3 regions of the Schaedlerella sp. genome follow, and region 3 is predicted to be linked to each of the others. Evidence: predicted binding sites of a transcription regulator. Region 3 holds the regulator's gene; each other region holds the start of a gene.

Region 1 (7,832 bases), on a different contig from region 3:
GGTGATTCAGGTAGAAGGCTCCTCGGAATGGATCGATATCGGAGTGACCTTCAAGCCGGAAGTCAGGAGGATCTTATATGGTGAAAAGCAGAACTAAGCTCCTGTACAGAATTTTATGTACTATATCCCTTGTGATTGGCCTGTATCTGGTGACAGACCTGATGTTCAGCGGTACTCTGAATGTGAAAATGATCATCGTATTTATCCTGGTCATGACATGGATCATCTGGGGAGCCGTAGACTGGAAGCTGAGCAGCGATCTGATCCGGAATCAGGAAAAGGAGCTGAAAATGTACCGGCTCTATATCCAGCCTCTGGAAGAGCTGGTAAAGGAAATCCGGGTCAGGCAGCATGAATTTGACAATCATATCAACGCGATCCTGAATATGCATCTGACGGTAGACAACTATGAGGAACTGGTGGAAAAGCAGTCGCGGTACATCCTGGAGATCCGCCGTGACAGCGCCGGCAAGTTCCTGCCGCTTCTACGGATCAGCGACAAGGTGCTGGCGGGTTTTCTGTACAGCAAGATCGTCAGTTCTCCGGAAAATGCGGATACAGACGTTGAGGTGCGCAACTGGCAGATTTTATCCAGGACATCGGAACACAGCCTGATCGAGATCGTAGGGGTACTGGTGGACAATGCTTATGAGGCAGTCTCGGAGAAAGGCGGCCGGGTCAGGATCTTCCTGGATTCCCGGGAGGATCAGATGGTATTCGAGATTCTGAATGAATATCGAAGGATTCCTTTTGAAGAGCTGGAGAAGTTTTTTGAAAACGGGTACACGACTAAGGATTCAAAAACCGGAAGACGGGGAGTCGGACTTGCGAGGGTCAAGTCTTTGATCCAAAAGGCGGACGGAGAGATCACGATTGCCCAGGAAGTGATTGAAGAGAAAAATTATATCCATATTACAGTTGTTATATGATGTGGGACGGAACAATGGAAACGGAACAGACAGTAGTGAAAATCTCAGTCCGTAATCTGGTAGAATTTATTCTGCGGGAAGGGGACATTGACAATCGTACGGCAGGCAGCATGGAGCGTGACGCCATGCTGCAGGGGAGCAGGATCCACCGCAAGATCCAGAGGCGGATGGGTTCTGCTTACTGTGCTGAGGTTCTGCTGAAAATACAGTGTCCCTGCGACGGTTTTACTCTCCAGGTGGAGGGGCGGGCGGACGGAATCATGGCGGAAGAGGGCAAGACAGTCATTGACGAGATCAAAGGAGTCATGCGGGAGCTGGAGCAGGTTCGGGAGCCTGTGGGCGTCCATCTGGCTCAGGCCAAGTGCTATGCTTACATATACGCCTCCCAGAATGGGCTGGAAGAGATCGATGTGCAGATGACCTACTGCAATCTGGAGACCGAAGAGATCAAGCGGTTCCGTCAGCAATATCAGCTGGAAGAACTGGAACACTGGTTCATGGATCTGGTGCATGCTTATGAGAAATGGGCCGGATTCCAGATTGTATGGAAAAAAGAGCGGAACGCGTCCATCCGCAGAACAGAATTTCCATTTCCCTACCGTGAGGGACAGAGGGATCTGGCGGCTTCTGTTTATCGTACGATCCTGCGCCGAAAAAAGCTATTTATCCAGGCACCTACCGGGGTGGGGAAAACGATGGCGACCGTATTTCCCACAGTACGGGCCATGGGAGAGGAGTTGGGGGAGAAGCTGTTTTACCTGACGGCAAAGACTATCACCAGAACCGTTGCGGAACAGGCATTTCAGACACTTCGTAGCCAGGGGCTGCTGTTTAAGACCATCACCCTGACTGCCAAGGAAAAAATCTGCTTTTGTGAGGAAACGGAGTGTAATCCGGATGCCTGCCCCTATGCAAAGGGGCACTATGACCGGGTCAATGACGCAGTGTTCGACTTGATCACAAACGGCTGTGATCTGACACGCAATGTACTGGAAGCCCAGGCGGAGAAGTATCAGGTCTGTCCCTTTGAGATGGCGCTGGATGTTTCGATATGGGTAGATGGTGTGATCTGCGATTATAATTACGTATTTGACCCGAATGCCCATTTGAAACGGTTTTTCTCAGAGGGGAACAAGGGGGGCTATCTGTTCCTGATTGATGAGGCGCACAATCTGGTGGAGCGTGGACGGGAGATGTACAGCGCGGAGATATATAAAGAAGAGATCCTGAAGATGAAACGTCTTGTGAAAGCAGAGGATCCCAGGCTGGCAAAACGGCTGGAGGAGTGCAACAGGCTGCTTTTGGAGATGAAGCGGGAATGTGAAAATTATACCGTATTGGACGAAGTACGCCCTGCAGAAGAGGATGCGGGATATCAAGTCGTGGAAAGTGTTTCCCATGTTGCTCTGAAATTGATGAATGTATTCGGTGAACTGGAACGCTTCCTGGAGGAATGCCAGGATCCGAAGAAACGGGAGGAGATTCTGGAGTTTTATTTCCAGGTCCGGGATTTTTTGAATATTTATGACATCCTGGATGAAAATTATACGATTTATACGGAACTGGAACGGCAGGGACGTTTTAAACTGAAGCTGCTGTGCGTAAATCCTGCGGCAAACCTGCAGAAGTATCTGGAACGGGGGAACAGCACCGTATTTTTTTCTGCTACGCTGCTGCCCATCCATTATTATAAAACGCTTTTGAGCGTGGAAACAGAGGATTACGCCGTTTATGCCAGATCCACCTTTCCAATGGAAAACAGGCTGCTCCTTCTCGGGACGGACGTGAGCACCAGATATACCCTGCGGGGGAAGGAAATGTACCGCAGGATCGCACTCTATATTCTGGAGACAATCCGGGCAAAGCGGGGCAATTATATGATCTTTTTTCCATCCTACCGTTTCATGGAAGATGTATATGAATTTTTCCAGATCGAGAGAAAAGAGGAAGACAAGATTGAATGTGTCCTGCAGTCGCAGTATATGGGGGAGGAGGCGAGAGAGATTTTTCTGGAAACCTTTGAGGAGGCCCGGGAGGATTCTCTGGCGGGCTTCTGCGTGATGGGCGGCATATTCTCGGAGGGAATCGACCTGACAAGGGACCGTCTGATCGGAGCCGTGATTGTGGGGACAGGGCTGCCCCAGGTCTGCAATGACCGGGAAATCCTGCGTTCCTACTTTGACGGCAGGAAACTGTCCGGCTTTGACTATGCCTATCTGTATCCCGGCATGAATAAGGTCCTGCAGTCTGCCGGGCGTGTGATCCGCACGGAGGAGGACCGGGGCGTGATTCTTCTGCTGGATGAGCGGTTTTTAGGAGCCAGGTACCAGGGCACATTTCCAAGGGAATGGAGCGGCATACAAACCTGCAGACTGGGGGATTTGAGTGAGAAACTAAAAAATTTCTGGGGAAACGGAAGGATTTAGCCGAAATCCCATATTTTTCTTAACTTTTTAGGCAATGGGCCGATATAACTAACAGAGGATAATAATTGGTTTTCCTAATGAAAAGAAAAGGAGGAAATGAAGTGAAAATCGGTGATAATTATCAAAATATCCAGAACAATTATGCTTATGTTAATGCGAATAATGTAGCGGCAGCTTCCAAGGTTGCCGCGGAGAAGAAGGATGGATCAGCGGATGCGGCGGCAGTGGGTGCGGCAACCCCGAATACAGACCGTGCGGAATTCAGCGCTGATACAAAGGTTACAAACAAGATGAGTGATTCCGAGAGGGCGGCTCTGGTAGAAAGCCTGAAGTCAGACCTGGACAACCAGATGTCACGCTTCACCAACATGATGATGCAGACATTCAACAAGCAGGGAATCACAGGCCTTACAGCAGGCAGCGACGCATTCTGGCGTCAGATCGCAAGCGGCAACTTTACCGTAGATGCTCAGACCAAGGCAGAGGCTCAGCAGGCTATTTCCGAAGACGGATACTGGGGAGTAAAGCAGACCTCACAGAGAATCTTCGACATGGCGAAGGCGCTTGCAGGAGACGATCCCGCTAAGATGAAAAAGATGCAGGACGCGGTGGAAAAAGGTTTCGAGCAGGCAACTGCTTCTTGGGGCAAGGCCCTTCCGGGTATCTGCGATGATACGCACAGCGCAATCAATGGAATGTTTGAAGAATATTATAAGAACGCAGGTGTGGAAAAATAAAGTACATACGAAAAAGAGAAAGCATAGTAAAAGATACTGCGAAAGGAATGGAGAAACAGCGCTCCATTCCTTTTTTGAGCTGCGGGATATGTACAGCGTCTTTTAGAATATTATATTCGGAATGAGCATATTTGTAGAGAGAGCATCAAAGAACTGGAGGCGTTAGAATAATTGAGAAAAAGAAAGAAGTGTTACTATGAGGGCATTTATTGCCGTTGAAAACAGACCGGCGCATATACTTACGCCGGTCTGTCAAGATTCGTGATCATTCGATTGCAATATATCTTGGCTGTTCTTCGATTGCCTTCGGTACTTCCTTCGGAATACTCAGCCGCAGGATTCCATCGGAGAATGCTGCCTTGATGTCATCCTGGGTCAGTTCCTTGCCCACATAAAAGCTTCGGTTGCAGGAGCCAGTATAGCGCTCCTTACGGATGCATTTTCCCTTAGAATCATGTTCTTCCTTCGCCTCATTTCTTGAAGCGGTGATGGTGAGATAGCCGTCCTTCAAATCTGCCTTGATATCTTCCTTCTTGTATCCTGGAAGCTCCATCTCTACCAGATAGTTGGCATCATTTTCATGAATATCTGTCTTCATGATCTGCGATGAGGCACTTCCAAAGGGCCTCTCGAAAAATGGATCGTTGAAAAAGTTGTCGATAAAATTTCTGTTTGATAGTAACATATGTCATCCCTCCATGTGTGATTTGAAAAAGTATTGTTATCTTTGTTCTATAAGAACTATAGCACAAATTATTAGCACTGTCAACTGATGAGTGCTAATAATTTGTGAAGATTCTATGAAATCATGATCAGGATTCCCAGGTAACAGGCTTTTTATGCAATTTTATAATAGAACTTGCCCGGAACGGTTCTTTTGCGTTATACTTAGAAGGCAGTGCAATAAAATATTTCAGTGATATAGAATGGAGAAAAAAGTGAAGGACAAACTGACGAAAAGTGATGTAAAGAAGATTGAAGAGGAGATAGAGCACCGGAAGCTGGTAGTCAGAAAGACGGCAATTGAGGCGGTGAAGGAAGCCAGGGCGCACGGCGACCTGAGCGAGAATTTTGAGTACCATGCGGCCAAGAAGGATAAAAACCAGAATGAGAGCCGGATCCGGTATCTGGAGCGGATGCTGAAAAATGCGGTGATCGTGGATGACAGCTCAGCGGAGGATGAGGTTGGGATCAACAATACGGTAGAGCTCTATATTGAGGAGGATGACGAGACAGAAGTTTATCGGCTGGTGACCTCCATCCGGGGCAGCTCCCTGAACGGGCTGATCAGTATTGAGTCGCCGCTGGGAAAGGCGATCATCGGACATAAGGTGAATGACAGAGTATATATTAAGGTCAATGACGATTTCGGTTATTACGCCGTGATCAAAAAGATTGAGAATACGCAGGAGGAAGAAACAGATCATATACGCAGCTATTAACTATTTCATTCAGGAGTTTTAAAAGCTGCCTGCCGGGAAATGGCTGCATCCATACAGCATAGGTCATGTGGATGCAGTCATTTCCCGGCAGGCAGCTTTTTATATCATACCAACCTATGTAGAAAGTCTGCCAGCGGCAGGCTTTCTACATGCGGGAATGCTGTAACAGACAGAGATTTTTGTTTTCTTTACAGCCTTCCATAATTATAATTCTTTTTTAGCGGAAAAGCAGTGCGGTCAATATCTTCCGCATATCGGTCTCTCTCACCCTGTTTTTCGGAGTCGATCTCCAGGTTTTTATTCGCTGTAGACAGCATCAGCTTGATTCGGTTGAGCTGGTTTACTTCGCTTGCGCCCGGGTCAAAATCAATGGCAACCACGTTGGACTGGGGATACAGACGGCGCAGCTCCTTGATGACGCCTTTTCCCACCACATGGTTGGGCAGGCAGGCAAAGGGCTGGGTACATACGATATTTTCCGTACCGCTATGTATCAGCTCCAGCATTTCCCCGGTCAAAAACCATCCTTCCCCGGTCTGGTTGCCCAGGGATACGATTCCCGAGGCCATCTCCGCCAGCTTTTCGATCGGGGTGGGAGGAGCAAAATGCCGACTCGATTCAAATGCCTTTGTGGCAGGAGCGCGGAACCATTCCAGCGCCCGGATCCCGAGATTCCCGATTTTCGCTTTGGACTTTTCCATCCCCAGATGGGATACCTTGAAATTCTGGTTATAGAAGCAGTACATCAGAAAATCCAGCAGATCCGGGACAACCGCCTCGGCGCCTTCGCTTTCCAGAAGCTCCACCAGGTAATTATTCGCGGCGGGAAGGAATTTCACCAGGATTTCGCCCACTACGCCGACTTTTGGTTTCTTGACCTCCCGGATTTCCAGGCGGTCAAAATCCCGGATAATATCCCGGCAGAGCTTTTTGAACCCGCTCCGGGACGGATAGGCCTGGGCCAAAAACTGCTTGGCGATCTCAGCCCATTTCCGGTACATGGCGTTGGCGCTTCCCGGAACAGCCTCATAGGGGCGCATCCGGTAGACACATTTCATGAAGATATCCCCAAGCACCAGTGCGTAGATTCCACGCAGCACCAGGACCGGGGTCAGCTTGAAGCCAGGATTCTCCTCCAATCCGCTTAAGTTCAGGGAGATCACGGGGATATGCGCGTACCCGGCCTTTTTCAGCGCCCTGCGGATAAATCCGATATAATTGGATGCACGGCATCCGCCGCCGGTCTGGGTAATGATCACGGCCAGACGGTCGGTGTCATAATCTCCGGACAGGATGGCCTCCATGATCTGGCCCACCACCATCAGGGAGGGGTAGCATGCATCGTTGTTTACATATTTTAATCCCACGTCCACGGCCTGCTTGTTGTCGTTGGGCAGCACTGCGATGTTGTAGCCGGAAGCACGGAACGCAGGCTCCAGCAGCTCAAAATGCATGGGCGACATCTGGGGGCAGAGTATCGTATAGGTCCTGCGCATCTCCTTGGTGAAGGAGATCTTCTCGATCGAAGCCGGACAGATATTCCGCTTTGCGTTGCGCTGCTCCCGAACGCGGATCGCGGCTAACAGGGAGCGGACACGGATTCTGGCAGCTCCCAGGTTGTTGACCTCATCAATCTTCAATGAGGTATAGATCTTGTCGGAATTGGTCAGGATTTCCGCCACCTGGTCCGTGGTGACCGCATCCAGGCCGCATCCGAAGGAATTGAGCTGGATGAGATCCAGGAAGTCTACAGTCTTTACATAATTTGCCGCTGCGTACAGGCGGGAGTGGTACATCCACTGGTCCATCACATTTAAGGGGCGTTCGACCTCGTGCAGGTGTGACACGGAATCCTCGGTCAGCACCGCGATGTTGTAGGAAGTGATCAGCTCCGGCAGCCCATGGTTGACCTCCGGGTCAATGTGATAGGGCCGGCCGGCAAGCACGATCCCCCGATTTCCGGTATCCTTGAGGAACTGGATCGTCTCCTCACCCTTTCGGCGCATATCATTCCGGCACGCCGAGAGTTCCTTCCATGCGTCATGTACGGCAGAGCGGATCTCCTCCTCTGAAATGGAGAACTTCTTCGACAGCTCTTCCGTCAGACGGTAGGCGATGGTCTCCTCACTTTTCAAACTGAGGAAAGGATGGATAAAATCCACCTCGCCCTTTACAATGGGATCCATATTATTCTTAATATTCTCCGGGTAGGAGGTTACGATGGGGCAGTTGTAGTGGTTGTTGGCCTCCTCAAATTCATTCCGTTCAAAGGGGACGGAAGGATAGAAGATATGCCGC
Region 2 (7,832 bases), on a different contig from region 3:
TCCTTCAGATCCAGGCCAAGTTCTTCGGAAATCACCTGTCCGCCTGTCAGGATCGCAATATCCTGCAGCATCTCTTTTCTTCTGTCGCCGTATCCCGGAGCCTTAACTGCCACTACGTTGAAGGTTCCGCGCAGCTTGTTCACGATCAGAGTGGTCAGCGCCTCTCCTTCGATATCCTCTGCGATGATCAGAAGCCTTGCGCCGGACTGTACCACCTGCTCCAGAAGCGGAAGGATATCCTGGATATTGGAAATCTTCTTATCTGTGATGAGGATGTACGGATCTTCCAGAACCGCTTCCATCTTCTCCATATCTGTCGCCATATATGCGGAGATGTAGCCTCTGTCAAACTGCATACCTTCTACCAGATCCAGCTCTGTCAGCATGGTCTTGGATTCTTCGATGGTGATCACGCCGTCGTTGGAAACCTTCTCCATTGCGTCTGCTACCATCTCTCCCACTGCCTCGTCTCCTGAGGAAACTGCGGCAACTCTCGCAATCTGCTCTTTTCCGGTTACCTTGCTGCTCATCTCCGCGATTGCTTCCACAGCCTTGTCTGTAGCTTTCTTCATACCCTTGCGGAGCACGATCGGGTTCGCGCCTGCTGCCAGGTTCTTCATTCCTTCGTTGACCATAGCCTGTGCAAGTACGGTTGCTGTTGTAGTTCCGTCGCCGGCTACATCATTGGTCTTGGAAGCAACCTCCCGGATAAGCTGAGCTCCCATGTTCTCAAATCCGTCTTCCAGTTCGATCTCTTTCGCGATGGTCACGCCGTCGTTTGTAATCAGCGGAGCGCCGAAGGACTTATCCAGTACTACGTTCCTTCCCTTTGGTCCCAATGTCACGCTTACAGTATCCGCAAGCTGGTTCACACCTTTTTCCAATGCTGCTCTGGCTTCTGCGCCAAATTTAATTTCCTTTGCCATTTTTCATTCACCTCATCATTATCATCTATCATTTTTAAGCTGCGTCTCTGTTATGAAAAGCTGCTGATTCCTATGCTTCCACGATTGCCAGAATATCATTCTGCTTTACGATAATAAACTTCTCTCCGTCCAGCTCCACGTCTGTTCCCGCATACTTGGAGTAGATGACTCTGTCTCCCTCCTTCACCTGCATGGTCACTTCTTTTCCGTCTATGACTCCGCCGGGTCCGACTGCGATGACTTCTGCTTCCTGCGGCTTCTCCTTGGCCTGTCCCGGAAGAACGATACCAGACTTTGTTGTTTCTTCTGCTTCTAACTGTTTTAATACAATTTTGTCACCTAATGGTACTAACTTCATTGTAATTCCTCCTTCAAACATTTTCTTTGTTAGCACTCATTTCGTTTGAGTGCTAACCCATGAATATAAAATAGCACTACGCCGACGATTTGTCAACAATGTTTCCAAATTTTTATAATTAGTTTATAAACCTTTTTTCCGACACACTGTAAAATCCGTTCTCGATCCGGAATGTGATCATGTTCCCGTCCTCGGACCGGAAGCGTTCTTTTACCACTCCAGAGCAGTACAGAAGCTCCTTTTTGGTGGAAATGTAGCACTGATACTTGGCATCCAGGGAGATCACCGTCAGGTCTTCCTCCGTCAACTCTAAGTATATGTAGTCTTCCTCCATGTCATACCTGTAAACTTTGCACTTGTGCGTCGTATCATCCAATACCACGTCCGCAGAGATGGTCTTTGCCATCCGCAAGTCTACCGAATTCCCTTCAAACATTGTGTTTTCCTCCTTTATTTAGGCGTTTATTCAATAAATTCCACCTGTACGGCAGAGCATCCTTCGATACTTCACCGCACAGGCGGAATACGTTTCCTGTAAAAAAGGATATCAGAATCCTGACATCCCCTCTTATCCCAACCGGCGGAGCTTCGATCCGTCCGAGGCGCGGAGCAAATCTCACATCCGTTCCTTCTTGATCTTTTCCAGCTCCGTAAATACATATTCATTCAGGACCTTTATGTATGTTCCTTTCATCCCCGAAGAGCGGGATTCGATCACCCCGGCGCTCTCGAATTTTCTTAAGGCGTTGACGATGACCGAGCGGGTGATTCCCACCCTGTCCGCAATCTTGCTGGCCACCAGGATTCCTTCCGTATCTCCCAGTTCGTCAAAGATATGAAGGATCGCTTCCAATTCCGAAAAAGAAAGCGTACCGATGGCGGACTGTACGATATGCTCCTTCCTGGATTCTTCCGCGCTCTCCTCGTTCACGGAGCGGAGCATCTCAAGTCCAACAACTGCAGTCCCGTATTCGCTTAAAATGATATCGTCGATCTCATAAAGCGGCCCCTGCTTGTATACAAACAAGGTGCCCAGCCGTTCACCCGCAATGTCGATAGGGGTGATGATGGCCTGATAGCCTCTTACGGTCTCCGGAGTGAAGCCAAGCGTCTCCAGATTGACATTTTCCTTCGTGGACAGAATGCTGAGAAGCCGCTCATTGAGCATCTCGTCAATATGCGCTCCCACCGACTCCGCGATCAGTTCTTCAATTCCCTTGATCCTAGCGGATCTGCTGACTCCCAGGATCTTGCCCTTTTTACTGACCACCAGGACATTGGAATCCAGGATCTCTGTCATCACCGCGCAGATGTCGTTAAATACCACCTTGCTGGAATTGTTATTGTGAAGCAGTTTATTGATCTTTCTTGTTTTATCTAATAATTGTACACTCATCAGCTTCCTCCACCTTTATCAAAGACCGTATTCTAATTGTATATACAACTCATTACATTTACCAGATAAAACCATGTTATCATACAATTTTCAAAATATCAATTAAAATGTGAATATATTTTACAGAAAAACGCCAAATATTTATTATACTCACGGCCGATGAAATCTGCCGTGAGTATCCTTTCTAATTCTCCTGTTTTTTATTTCTCACATAGCCGCATTTTTCGTCCGCGCAGACCAGCTTATTGCCTTTTTCTACCATATATCCGCCGCATTCCGGGCATTTTTCTGCGGAAGGCTTCTGCCAGGACATGAAGTCGCATTCCGGATTGTCCTCACAGCCATAATACTTTCTGCCCTTTTTCGTCTTGCGGATGACGATCTCTTTTCCACAGACCGGACAGGGAACCCCGATCTTTTCGAGATAAGGCTTCGTATTGCGGCAGTCTGGGAAGCCCGGACAGGCAAGGAACCTGCCGTGGGGGCCGTACTTAATCACCATATTGCGGCCGCATTCCTCGCAGACCACATCCGTCACTTCATCTTCTATGGTCACGCTTTCCTGTTCCTTCTCCGCCACCTGGACCGCTTCGTCCAGATCCGGATAGAAGTTGCGGATGACCTCCTTCCAGGGCACCCTGCCCTCCTCCACCATATCCAGAAGCCCTTCCATATTGGCCGTAAAATGGATATCCACAATACTCGGGAAGGACTGCTTCATGATGTTGTTGACCACCTCCCCGATCTCCGTCAGATAGAGGTTCTTTCCTTCCTTGGTGATGTACCGCCTTCCCAGGATCGTGCTGATGGTGGGCGCATAGGTACTTGGCCGTCCGATCCCCTGCTCCTCCAGCGCCTTCACCAGCGTCGCCTCTGTATAATGCGCCGGAGGCTGGGTAAAGTGCTGCTTCGTCTCAAAGTCTTGCCTGGTGAGCTCGGAATCTTTCTGCAGGCCTCCTACCAGCACGTTGCTTTCTTCCTTTTCCTCGTCCGCTTCCATATATACGGAGCGGAAGCCTTCAAATGCCACCCTGGACGCGGAGATGGTAAAGACATACTTTCCTGCCCCGATCCGGACCGAAGTGGTCTCGAACCTTGCCGGCTGCATCCGGCTTGCGGTAAAACGCTTCCAGATCAGCTGGTACAGCCGGAACTGATCCCGAGACAGGGAATCCTTCAGGGCTGCCGGAGTCCGGGTGATATCCGACGGGCGGATGGCCTCGTGAGCATCCTGGATCTTCTTTTCGGTCTGCTTTGCCGTGCTGCCGGACGCTGCATATTCTTCCCCGTAGCTCCGGGCGATGTACTCTCTTGCCGCCGCGTCCGCCTCGTCCGAGATCCGGGTGGAGTCGGTACGCAGATAGGTGATCACACCGACGGTCCCGTTTCCCTTGATATCGATTCCTTCATATAACTGCTGGGCGATCCGCATGGTCTTCTGAGTGCCGAAATTCAGCGCCTTTGCCGCTTCCTGCTGCAGGGTACTGGTAGTAAAGGGCAGAGGACTCTTCCGGATCCGCTCTCCTTTTTTGATATCGATGATGTGGTACTGCTCCTGTTCCACTTCCTTCAGGATCTGATCCAGCTCCTCCCTGGAATGGATCTCCATCTTCTGCTTTTCCGTGCCGTAGAACTTGGCCGTCAGCGGTCGTTTTTCTCCCTTGACGCGGAGAAGCGCATCCAATGACCAGTATTCCCTGGGAATAAACGCGTCGATCTCCGCTTCCCGGTCCGCAATGATCCGCAGAGCCACGGACTGCACCCTTCCGGCGCTTAATCCCCGCTTCACCTTTGCCCAGAGGAGAGGGCTGATCCGATAGCCCACCATCCGGTCCAGAATCCGGCGCGCCTGCTGAGCGTCCACCAGGTCCGTATTGATATCCCTGGGGGCCTTGAGCGCAGACTTTACGGCATTTTTCGTAATCTCATTGAAGGTGATCCGGCGCATTTTTTTCTCATCCAGCTTCAGAGCCGCCGACAGATGCCAGGAAATGGCTTCCCCCTCGCGGTCCGGGTCGGTTGCCAGATAGACCTTGTCAGCCTTTTTCACTTCCTTGCGCAGGCTGGCCAGGATATCTCCCTTTCCGCGGATGGTAATGTACTTCGGATCGTAGTCGTGCTCCACGTCAATTCCCATCTGGCTTTTCGGGAGATCACGGACATGTCCGTTGGAGGCCGCGACCGTATAATTATTTCCTAAAAATTTTTTGATTGTCTTCACCTTGGCAGGCGACTCCACAATCACAAGATAATGTGCCATGTAAACCTTTCCTCCCAGAGTGGAAAATCCGCAGATCTTCCACATATGATCATACTCTGACATAATAATTTTTCGAAACTTCCTGAACGTATCCTTTGATCTCCAGGGAAACCAGTGTTTCCAATACTTCCTGAGCCGAAAGTCCGGACTCATCCATAATCTGTCCGATATTCCTGGGATAAAGAACAACTGAACTATACACCATATCTTCCAGACTTTCAAGCATTTTTTTTGCTTCCGCGTTTTTTTCCTGAAAATTTCCTCCGGAAATCCCCATCTCCTCCAAAAGCATTTCCGGGGAGATCAGGATCCCTGCCCCCTGCCGGATCAACTGATGGCAGCCCCGGCTCAGACTGCTGTCCACAGGCCCCGGCAGGGCATAGACGTCCTTTCCCTGCTCCAGCGCCATGTCCGCCGTGATCAGTGAGCCGCTTTTTTCCCTGGCCTCCATCACCAGCAACAGATCGGAAAGGCCACTGATGATCCGGTTCCTTTTGGGAAAATGATACGGCTTCGGAGGGGTCCCCGGAGGAAGCTCTGAGAGGATCCCGCCCCCCATCTCCAGAATGTCTCCGTAAAGTCCGATGTTCTCCCGTGGATAACAGATATCCACTCCGCTGCCCAGGACGGCAAAGGTCTTTCCCTGCCCCACCAGCGCTCCCCGCTGACTCACGCCGTCAATACCCCGGGCCAGACCGCTGATGACCTGGATCCCGTGTCCGGACAGGGATTGGGCAAATTCAAAGGCATATTTTTCCCCATAACGGCTGCAGTTCCTTGCTCCCACAATGGCAACGCCAGGCAGCCGCTCGTCCGGAAGGCTCCCCTTGACATAAAGGGCATAGGGTTTGTCCGGGATATCTGCCAGCTTTTTCGGGTACTCCGGATTCTGGCAGGTGACAAGACGGACCTGCTTTTTCAAAAGGCGGTCATATTCTCCCTGCAAGTCCCATATTTTTTTCGCCTGAATCATTGTATTACAGTCTCTTTCATTTAAGAACCGAAACCTGTTTAAAGTTGTTTCTTCTATATAATAGACTCCCTCTGCCGATTTCATGTATTTGCAAAGCAAAGTTTTTTTCCGGTCAGAAATGGAGAGCGCAGCCAGCCAGTATTCATATGGATTCATCTTATCGCCCCCAATACTTTTTGTCGAGTGTGCGGTATCCCACCGCTTCCTTCAGATGCTTTTCCAAAATCTGCTCCTCTCCGTCCAGATCGGCGATCGTACGGGCCACCTTTAAGATCTTGTAATAGGTCCGAGCGGTCAGACCGAGGCTGGAAAATGCCTGCTTCATCAGCGTTTCTTCCGCTTCCCCCAGCACGCACCACCGGTTCGTCTCCTGAACCCCCAGCATGGCGTTCGTCAGGATGCCTGTGCCCTGGTAACGCCGGTTCTGCACCTCCCTGGCACGGCAGACCCTCTCCCGGATCTGGGCGGAGGTTTCTTCCCGCCCTTTGGCGCAAAGCGATTCATACTCCACCCGGGGCGCTTCCACGCAGATATCCATCCGGTCCAGGAAGGGCTGGCTGAGCTTCCCCAGATAGTGCTGAATCTGTCCAGGCGTACAGGTACACCGGTTCATGTCCGGATAGCAGCCGCAGGGGCAGGGGTTCATAGCCGCCACCAGCGTAAAATTGGCCGGAAACAGGTAACTGCCCTGGCTTCTGGTGATCCGCACCTGATGATCCTCCAGAGGCTGGCGCAGCACTTCCAGCACATTTTTCTGAAATTCCGGAAGCTCATCCAGAAACAGCACTCCCCCATGGGCCAGGCTGATCTCTCCCGGAACCGGTATCTTTCCTCCTCCCACGAGCGCAGCCTTGGTGGAGGTATGGTGGACACTCCGGAAGGGGCGGTTCTGGATCAGAGGTTTTTCGCTGTCCAGCATTCCCAGGATGCTGTAGATCTTCGTGACCTCCATGCTTTCCTCCAGCGTCATGTCGGGAAAGATGGTGGGAATTCGCTGGGCAGTCATGGATTTTCCGCTTCCCGGAGGGCCGATCAGGAGCAGGTTGTGTCCTCCTGCCACCGCCACCTCCGCCGCGCGCTTCACCGCCGCCTGGCCGCAGATATCGCCGTAGTCCAGGCCATGGACAGTCTCTCCCTGCTGTTTGACTGCCGGATAGGTTTCCGGCGCAATCTGTACTTTTCCGCTCAGGTATCGATATGTCTCCTCCAGGCTCTCCACACCGATCACGTCGATCCCCTCGACCAGCGCCCCCTCCGCCGCGTTGACACGTGGTACCATACAGGCGTGGATTCCGGCAGCTCTGGCCTCCGCCACGATCGGCAGGATGCCGGGTACCTTCCGCACCTTGCCGTCCAGACTCAGTTCTCCTAGGATCAGCATGGATCGAACCGCCTCGGAGTCCAGTCTGCCCAGGGAAAGCAGGATACTGACTGCAATGGGCAGGTCAAAGGCCGCCCCCCGCTTCTTCATCGTTGCCGGCGCCAGGTTGATGACCGTCTTTTTTGCCGGAAAATCCAGGCCGGAATTGCGGATCGCCGTGCGCACCCGTTCGGCCGCCTCCTTCACCTCCGACGAAAGGTATCCCACCATCTGAAACGCCGGAAGGCCGTTGCTCACATCCGCCTCCACATGGATAAACTCCACCTTTAAACCAAACATGGATGCAGATAATACTGTGCTGAAGCTCATTCATACACTTCCTTTCTGTTATGAAAAAATTTTGCGGTCAGGTATCTGCAATACACAATTTTTCATTTGTGAATGAGACTGAATTGAGAACCGTACTTTCCACAGGAAAAGAATGTCCGCATTGCTGACCGCAGTTTTCAGTTACCACAAGTTGATGAATCTTGACCGAAACGGCCGGATTGCCCGGTACAGAAAGTACCGCTTGATGTCTGTTATCATACCTTATCTG
Region 3 (7,832 bases):
CCAACATTCCCATGGAAGACCTGGTGATCTATGAGACCCATGTCAGAGGCTTTACCAACGACCGCTCTTCCGGCGTATCCCATCCCGGTACGTTCCGGGGATTGAGAGAAAAGATTCCGTATCTCAAGGAGCTTGGCATCAATGCCGTAGAGCTGATGCCTATCTTTGAATTTGACGAGATGCGGGATGCCCGTGTTGTCAATGACAGGAAGCTTCTGGATTACTGGGGGTACAATCCGGTCTGCTTCTTTGCTCCGAATACCAGCTTTGCCGCATTCTCCGAGGACAATCAGGAGGGAAGGGAATTAAAGCTTTTGATCAAGGCCCTGCACGACAACGGCATGGAGATCATCCTGGACGTGGTGTTCAACCACACTGCCGAAGGAAATGAGATGGGCCCCTGTTTTTCATTCAAGGGCTTTGACAACAATATATATTACCTGCTGACTCCAGACGGCCATTATTATAATTTCAGCGGCTGCGGAAATACCCTGAACTGCAATCATCCTGTGGTCCAGCAGATGATCCTGGACTGCCTGCGTTACTGGGCTACCGAATACCGGGTAGACGGTTTCCGCTTCGACCTTGCGACGATCCTGGGGCGAAATGAGGACGGATCTCCGATGAACCAGCCTCCGCTTTTGAGAACCCTGGCTTTTGATTCCATCCTTGGAAATGTAAAGCTGATCGCAGAGGCCTGGGATGCGGGCGGCCTGTATCAGGTAGGCTCCTTCCCATCCTGGAAACGCTGGGCGGAATGGAACGGACGGTATCGGGATGATATGCGCCGGTTCTTAAAGGGGGATTCCGGCTGTGCGGCGATCGCGGCGCAGAGGATCATCGGCTCACCGGATCTGTACGATCCCATCCACCGCGGGCTGAATGCCTCTGTCAATTTCCTGACCTGCCACGACGGCTTCACGCTGTATGACCTTTACAGCTATAATGTAAAGCATAATGAGGACAACGGCTGGAACAATACGGACGGTACAGATGACAACAACAGCTGGAACTGCGGTGCCGAGGGGGATACGGACAATGAAGAGATCCGCGCGCTGCGGATGCGGATGATCAAAAATGCCTGCGCAGTCCTGCTCTGCAGCCGGGGAACGCCGATGTTCCTCTCCGGAGACGAATTCGGAGATACCCGGTTTGGAAACAATAACCCTTACTGCCAGGACAATATCATCTCCTGGCTGGACTGGACTCTTTTGGCTAAAAACCAGGATCTATTCCGCTTTTTCCAATATATGATCCAGTTCCGCAAGGATCATCCCGTGATCCGCAAGAATCTGGAAGCCAGCCTGACCGGACTTCCTTATGCAAGCATCCACGGCGTGCGTCCCAACGAGCCGGACTACAGCCCGGACTCCCATGTGATCTGTGTTCTGTTTGCAGGATACGATCCCGCCAAGGCAAAAGAGGATCTGGTCTATCTTGCGGTCAACACCTATTGGGAGCCTGTTACCCTTACACTTCCGCCGCTTCCAAACGGCCTGAACTGGAAGATTGCGGTCAATACCGGAGATCCTGTACAGAATTATTTTTCAAGAGGTCACATGCCTGGTGCTGAGAGAAACATTCCAATGAAAGAAAGATCCGTTATTGTATTGGAAGTCTGAAATACAGAAAGGCTGCCGCCGGCAGCCTTTCTGTATTTATTCTTCAAAGACTTCTTTCATCTTATCCTTAAAGAAGCCTTTCTTTTTGGATTTTCCTTCATCCACCTTCTGGTTGAGGGTGTTCCCCGCCAGCTGGTCGAATTTACGCAGCGCTTCCTTCGCCTCTGCGCTCAGTCTGTCCGGAGTCTGGATCACCAAGGTCACATAATGATCCCCTCTTACTCTGGAATCCCGCAGGGACGGTACTCCCTTGCCCTTTAGGCGCACCTTGGTATCTGTCTTGGTCCCCGGTTTTACCGTATAGATGACTTCGCCGTCTACCGTTGCCACCCGGATATCCCCGCCAAGCGCCGCCTGTGCAAAAGAGATCGGAACCGTGGAGAAGATATGCATCTCCTGGCGCTGGAAGATGGGATGTCTGGATACATTCACTTCCACCAGCAGGTCTCCTCTCGGCCCGCCGTTTAAACCCGGCTCGCCCTTCTCGCGGATGCGGACGCTCTGTCCGTTGTCAATCCCGGCCGGGATAGACACCTGGATCTTCTTCTTGCTGGATGTATATCCGGTTCCGGAACAGGATGTACATTTTTCCTTGATCACCTTACCGGAACCGCCGCAGGTCGGACAGGTCTGTACATTCTGTACGGTTCCGAAAAAGGACTGGGAGGCATAGACGATCTGGCCCTTGCCGCCGCATTTTGAACAGGTCTCCGGAGATGTCCCCGGTTTCGCCCCCGTACCGTTACATGCCGTACAGGAATCCTTCAGGATCAGTTCCAGCTCTTTCTCACAGCCGAAAATCGCTTCTTCAAATGTAATACGGATGCTCTTGCGGATGTTGGCTCCCCGCATCGGGCCATTCCCGCGGCCGCCTCTTCTGCCGCCGCCGAAAAGATCCCCGAAGATGTCTCCGAAGATATCGCTGAAATCCGCACCGCTGAAATCAAAGCCACCGAAGCCGCCTGCTCCGCCGGCGCCTCCTTCAAATGCTGCGTGTCCGAACTGATCATACTGGCGGCGCTTTTCCGGATCACTCAGTACCGCATACGCTTCCGATGCCTCTTTAAACTTTTTTTCCGCTTCCGCATCTCCCGGATTCATGTCGGGATGATATTTTTTCGCCAGAACACGATATGCTTTTTTTATCGCCCCGTCGTCTGCGTCCTTGCCTATGCCAAGCACCTCATAATAATCTCTTTTTGACTCTGCCATAACAATCTACCTTTCACATTATACTATCCAGGACAGCCATGATATTGCCGGCTGCCCTGGATGTTCAGGAGCATTTTTTTATATCTGCTCAGTACCTTCGCAGATATACCGCTATCCTGTGCTGAGCAGCTGCCAAATTTATACTTCTTTGTAATCCCCGTCCACTACATCATCGCCCTGGAAGCCTTCCGGTGCAGGACCTGCTTCCGGCATCGGACCTGCACCTGCCGCTCCTGCTGCCCCAGCCTGCTCATACATCTTCGTAAACAGCTTCTGCGCGCTTTCCATCAGTTTTTCCTTCGCTGCCTTGATCTCCGCAACCTGTGCGTCCGTTGTCTCTTCCGGAGCAGACTTTGCAAGGATATCCTTCAATGCCTGGCAGTCAGCCTCTACAGCTGCCTTGTCGGAAGCATCCAGCTTGTCGCCCACTTCCTTGATAGCCTTTTCGGTCTGGAATACCATGGCATCTGCTTCATTTCTTGTATCAATCGCTTCCTTGCGCTTCTTATCCTGCGCTTCGAATGCCGCTGCTTCTTTGACTGCCTTATCGATGTCTTCATCAGACATGTTGGAGCCTGCAGTGATCGTAATATGCTGCTCTTTTCCGGTTCCAAGATCCTTTGCGGATACATTAACGATACCGTTGGCATCGATATCGAATGTCACCTCGATCTGCGGGATTCCGCGCGGAGCCGGCGGGATTCCGTCGAGACGGAACTGTCCCAGAGACTTGTTGTCTCTCGCGAACTGACGCTCACCCTGTACCACGTTGATGTCAACTGCGGTCTGATTATCTGCCGCCGTAGAGAATACCTGGCTCTTCTTTGTCGGAATGGTGGTGTTTCTCTCAATCAGCCTGGTTGCCACTCCGCCCATGGTCTCGATGGACAGAGACAGCGGGGTAACGTCCAGCAGAAGGATATCGCCTGCGCCGGCATCCCCTGCCAGCTTGCCGCCCTGTACGGATGCGCCGAGGGCAACACACTCGTCCGGATTCAGAGACTTGCTCGGCTCTTTTCCGGTCAGCCGCTTTACTTCCTCCTGTACCGCCGGGATACGGGTAGAACCGCCTACCAGCAGTACCTGCCCCAGCTCGGAAGCAGTGATTCCCGCATCAGACAACGCACGTCTTACCGGCTCTGCTGTCTTCTCTACCAGGTCATGTGTAAGCTCGTCAAATTTTGCTCTTGTCAGGTTCATATCAAAATGCTTCGGTCCTTCGGATGTTGCTGTGATGAACGGAAGGTTGATGTTGGTAGTCGTCGCGGATGAAAGTTCCTTTTTCGCCTTCTCTGCCGCTTCCTTCAATCTCTGCAGCGCCATCTTGTCGTTGGATAAGTCTACGCCTTCCTTGGACTTGAAATCAGACAGCATGTAATCTGTTACCTTCTGGTCAAAGTCATCCCCGCCCAGTCTGTTGTTGCCGGCTGTGGAAAGCACCTCAATGACGCCGTCGCCGATCTCAATGATAGATACATCAAACGTACCGCCGCCCAGATCATATACCATGATCTTCTGTTCCTTTTCATTATCCAGTCCGTAAGCAAGCGCTGCCGCTGTAGGCTCGTTGATGATACGCTTTACATCCAGACCTGCGATCTTACCCGCATCCTTGGTCGCTTGGCGCTGCGCGTCATTAAAGTATGCCGGTACGGTAATCACAGCCTCAGTTACTTTTTCTCCCAGATATCCTTCCGCGTCTGCTTTGAGCTTCTGCAGGATCATTGCGGAAATCTCCTGAGGAGAATATCTCTTGTCATCAATCGTCACTTTATAATCGGAACCCATCTCTCTCTTGATAGAAGAAATGGTCTTGTCAGCGTTGGTCACTGCCTGACGCTTTGCAGGCTCGCCCACCAGACGCTCTCCTGTCTTTGTAAATGCCACGACTGACGGTGTGGTCCTTGCGCCTTCCGTATTCGCGATCACTGTCGGCTGTCCGCCTTCCATGACGGCAACACAGCTGTTTGTAGTACCCAAGTCAATACCTATGATTTTTCCCATGATCAATTCCTCCTAGTTTTTGTGAATTAAAAATGCTTAATTAGCTACCTTTACCATGCTGTGCCGTACGACACTGTCACGGTATGTGTATCCCTTCTGGAATTCCTCGGCTATAATGTTCTCGCCCAGTTCCTCGTCCTCCACATGCATGACCGCGTTGTGGAAATCCGGATTGAATTCCTGGCCCACTGCTTCGATTGGTTTTACCCCGACCTCTTCCAGTGTAGTCATCAACTGCTTGTAAACCTTCTCCATTCCTTCCAGGATCGGGTTTTTCTTTTCTTCCTCCGGCACTGCTGCCAGGCCGCGTTCAAAATTGTCCACGACGGGAAGAATTTTATTTATGATATCTTTCGCGCCGATCTCGTACATCTGGGATTTCTCCTTATCTGTACGCTTGCGGAAGTTATCAAACTCTGCCATCTGACGGGTAAGCCGATCCGTCAGCTCCTCGATCTTTTCGTCCTTTTTATCTTTTTTATTCTTCTTTCCGAAAAGCTTTCTGCCTTTCTTCTCTTCATCCTGCCCCTCTTCCTCAGATTCCTCCTCCGAGGGTTCTCCGGAATCTTCCTCCTCAGCCGCGTCTTCCTCTGCTGAAGTATCCGCTTCCTCCGCGCAGTCTGTCTCTTCCTCCGGGTCCTCACTCTCCTGTGCCTGCTCCCGGGCTGCCTGTTCTGCTTTTGCCTTTGCTTCTTCCACGGCTTCCTTTACCATGTCTTCCTTGGTCATCTTTTCTTCCACCAGCTTCACCTTCCTAAATTAATCTTCATCCAAATCTTTCTTGTTGATCGCATCCAACTTACTCTGCAAGGTCGTCAGCGTCTTCATGACGTGTTCATAATCCATCCGCTTGGGACCGATGATGCCGATCGTTCCCTTCATCCCGTCTCCCAGATCGTAGGTTGCCGTAACGACACTGCAGTCACGCATCGTCTTCACCGGCGCTTCATCGCCGATATAGACCTGGATCCCATGATTCTCTTCACTGGATAAGGTCTCAGTTACCAGTTCCGCCAGCTGCTGCTTCTCTTCAAATGCATTGAGGATCTCCTGTGCATTCTGCTTGTCACTAAGCTCCGGATACTTGAATATGTTGGTCGCCCCGCTTGTGTAGATCTCCATATCATCCTCCACATGGATGATATCCGCCACCGCATCCAGCACATTGCTGATGACATTACTGTGGATACCGGCCTGCTCCTTCAGCCGGGCGATCAGTCCTAAGTTGATCTCTTCGATGGACATCCCGTTCAATGTAGTATTCAAAAGCATGTTCAGCTTGAGCAGTGTCTCGTTGCCGAGCATCTCTCCCACATTGATGATCTTATTCTTGATCACATTGCCGCTCATCACGATCACTGCCACGATCTGCCGCGCGTCTACCTGGGACAGCTGGATGAACTTTAACGTATTCCTCCTGTTCACAGGGGAGGATACCAGGGTTGCGTAATTGGTATTCGCAGCCAGAACCTTCGCCGCCTGCTTGAGTACCTTCTCCACCCGATCCGTCTTCTCAAGCATCACGCTCTTGAGTTCTTCCAGTTCCTGTTCCTTATCCTGCATCAGCATATCTACATATAAACGGTATCCCTTATCTGAAGGAATCCGTCCGGCGGAAGTATGGGGCTGAAATATATAACCCAGATCTTCCAGATCCGCCATCTCATTGCGGATCGTTGCAGAACTCAGCTTCAGATCCGTTGATTTGGAAAGGGTCCTGGATCCGACCGGTTCCCCGGTCTCCAGATAATTCTGGATGATAGCCCGTAATATAGTATGCTTTCTCTCACTCAGCTCTACGACTGCCATCATATTCCCCCTTTCTTCTGCGGATCATCTTCTACATTTTATAAAAAGCTCTTGTTTTTTTCTATTAGCACTCCCTCGATTTGAGTGCTAACATCTTACGTATATTAAGATAGCACCTTGATTTCCGTTTGTCAACATACTTTATATATTTTTTATCTTTTTTACTTCCCCTTGCTATTCTCCGGAAAATATCGTAATATATTTTTGAAAAAAGCTGGAGGTTCACATTATGAAAAAGCTGTGGGAATTATATGTTACATTTCTTCGTGTGGGCGGCCTTACGTTCGGCGGAGGCATGGCGATGCTGCCCATGCTGAAAAAAGAGGTCATCGAAAAAAAAGGCTGGACCAACGAGGAAGAGCTGCTGGATATCTATGCCATCGGGCAATGTACCCCGGGCATCATCGCAGTCAACACCTCGACCTATATCGGCTATGAACAGGCCGGGATCATCGGCGCCGTCTGCTGTACCCTGGGTATGGTCACCCCATCCCTGATCATCATCACTCTGATCGCCACCATATTAAATCGGTTTATCGCGGAGCCCCTGGTGGTCCACGCGCTGTCCGGCATCCGGGTCGCGGTCTGCGCCATGATGCTCAATACGGTCATTTCCCTTGCCAGAGCAGGGATCAAGGACAAGCTAGGAGTGCTTTTGTTCCTGGCCGGCTTTCTTCTTGCTACGTTCTCACCGATTCCTACGATCGTGCTGGTTGTGTGCGCGGCTGTGATCGGAATCTTCGTAAATATCAGAAAGGAGAAGGCTGGATCATGATCTATCTGACTTTATTTATAGAATTTTTCAAAATCGGTTTATTCTCCATCGGCGGCGGCATGGCTACAGTGCCTTTCCTGATGGATCTGGCGCAGAAATACCCCTGGTTCACTGCTTCCGAGCTGGCGGATATGATCGCCATCAGCGAGAGCACGCCCGGCCCCATCGGAATCAATATGGCCACTTACGCAGGCTTTCACGCTGCCGGGATTCCGGGCGCCGTCCTGGCCACCCTGAGCCTGGTTTCTCCTGCTATCATTATCATTGTCATAATCGCAAAATTTATGTCTGATTTCAGTGAAAACAAATATGTCCGTGCCGCATTTTACGGCATACGTCCCATGATCGCGTCGCTGATCGGATATGCTGTATGGCAGATTGCTGTCATTACCTTTGCAGACCTGACACAG

The links. The regulator HrcA, encoded in region 3, represses chaperone genes, less so after heat shock. The targets are predictions, from matches to a motif close to TGTTAGCACTCNNNNNNNNNGAGTGCTAACA.
Region 1: ACTOY7_RS00635 (Hsp20/alpha crystallin family protein) is a predicted target of HrcA. The motif match lies at 4,847-4,877, and genes of this name have one in related genera.
Region 2: groES (co-chaperone GroES) is a predicted target of HrcA. The motif match lies at 1,312-1,342, and genes of this name have one in related genera.

The regions. Positions count from the first base shown of each region.
Region 1 covers NZ_JBQIKP010000001.1:149,092-156,923, reverse strand. The annotation lists gene ACTOY7_RS00655 (LytR/AlgR family response regulator transcription factor) at 1-97, shown strand, start outside; gene ACTOY7_RS00650 (sensor histidine kinase) at 78-929, shown strand; gene ACTOY7_RS00645 (ATP-dependent DNA helicase) at 944-3,355, shown strand; gene ACTOY7_RS00640 (hypothetical protein) at 3,457-4,092, shown strand; gene ACTOY7_RS00635 (Hsp20/alpha crystallin family protein) at 4,358-4,777, opposite strand; gene ACTOY7_RS00630 (GreA/GreB family elongation factor) at 5,031-5,534, shown strand; gene ACTOY7_RS00625 (acyl-CoA dehydratase activase-related protein) at 5,723-7,832, opposite strand, start outside.
Region 2 covers NZ_JBQIKP010000044.1:7,762-15,593, reverse strand. The annotation lists gene groL (chaperonin GroEL) at 1-926, opposite strand, end outside; gene groES (co-chaperone GroES) at 997-1,284, opposite strand; gene ACTOY7_RS16775 (hypothetical protein) at 1,403-1,720, opposite strand; gene codY (GTP-sensing pleiotropic transcriptional regulator CodY) at 1,901-2,680, opposite strand; gene topA (type I DNA topoisomerase) at 2,865-4,940, opposite strand; gene dprA (DNA-processing protein DprA) at 4,990-6,069, opposite strand; gene ACTOY7_RS16755 (YifB family Mg chelatase-like AAA ATPase) at 6,071-7,603, opposite strand.
Region 3 covers NZ_JBQIKP010000019.1:29,453-37,284, forward strand. The annotation lists gene ACTOY7_RS10355 (glycogen debranching protein) at 1-1,622, shown strand, start outside; gene dnaJ (molecular chaperone DnaJ) at 1,659-2,834, opposite strand; gene dnaK (molecular chaperone DnaK) at 2,973-4,838, opposite strand; gene grpE (nucleotide exchange factor GrpE) at 4,875-5,567, opposite strand; gene hrcA (heat-inducible transcriptional repressor HrcA) at 5,598-6,647, opposite strand; gene ACTOY7_RS10380 (chromate transporter) at 6,877-7,422, shown strand; gene ACTOY7_RS10385 (chromate transporter) at 7,419-7,832, shown strand, end outside.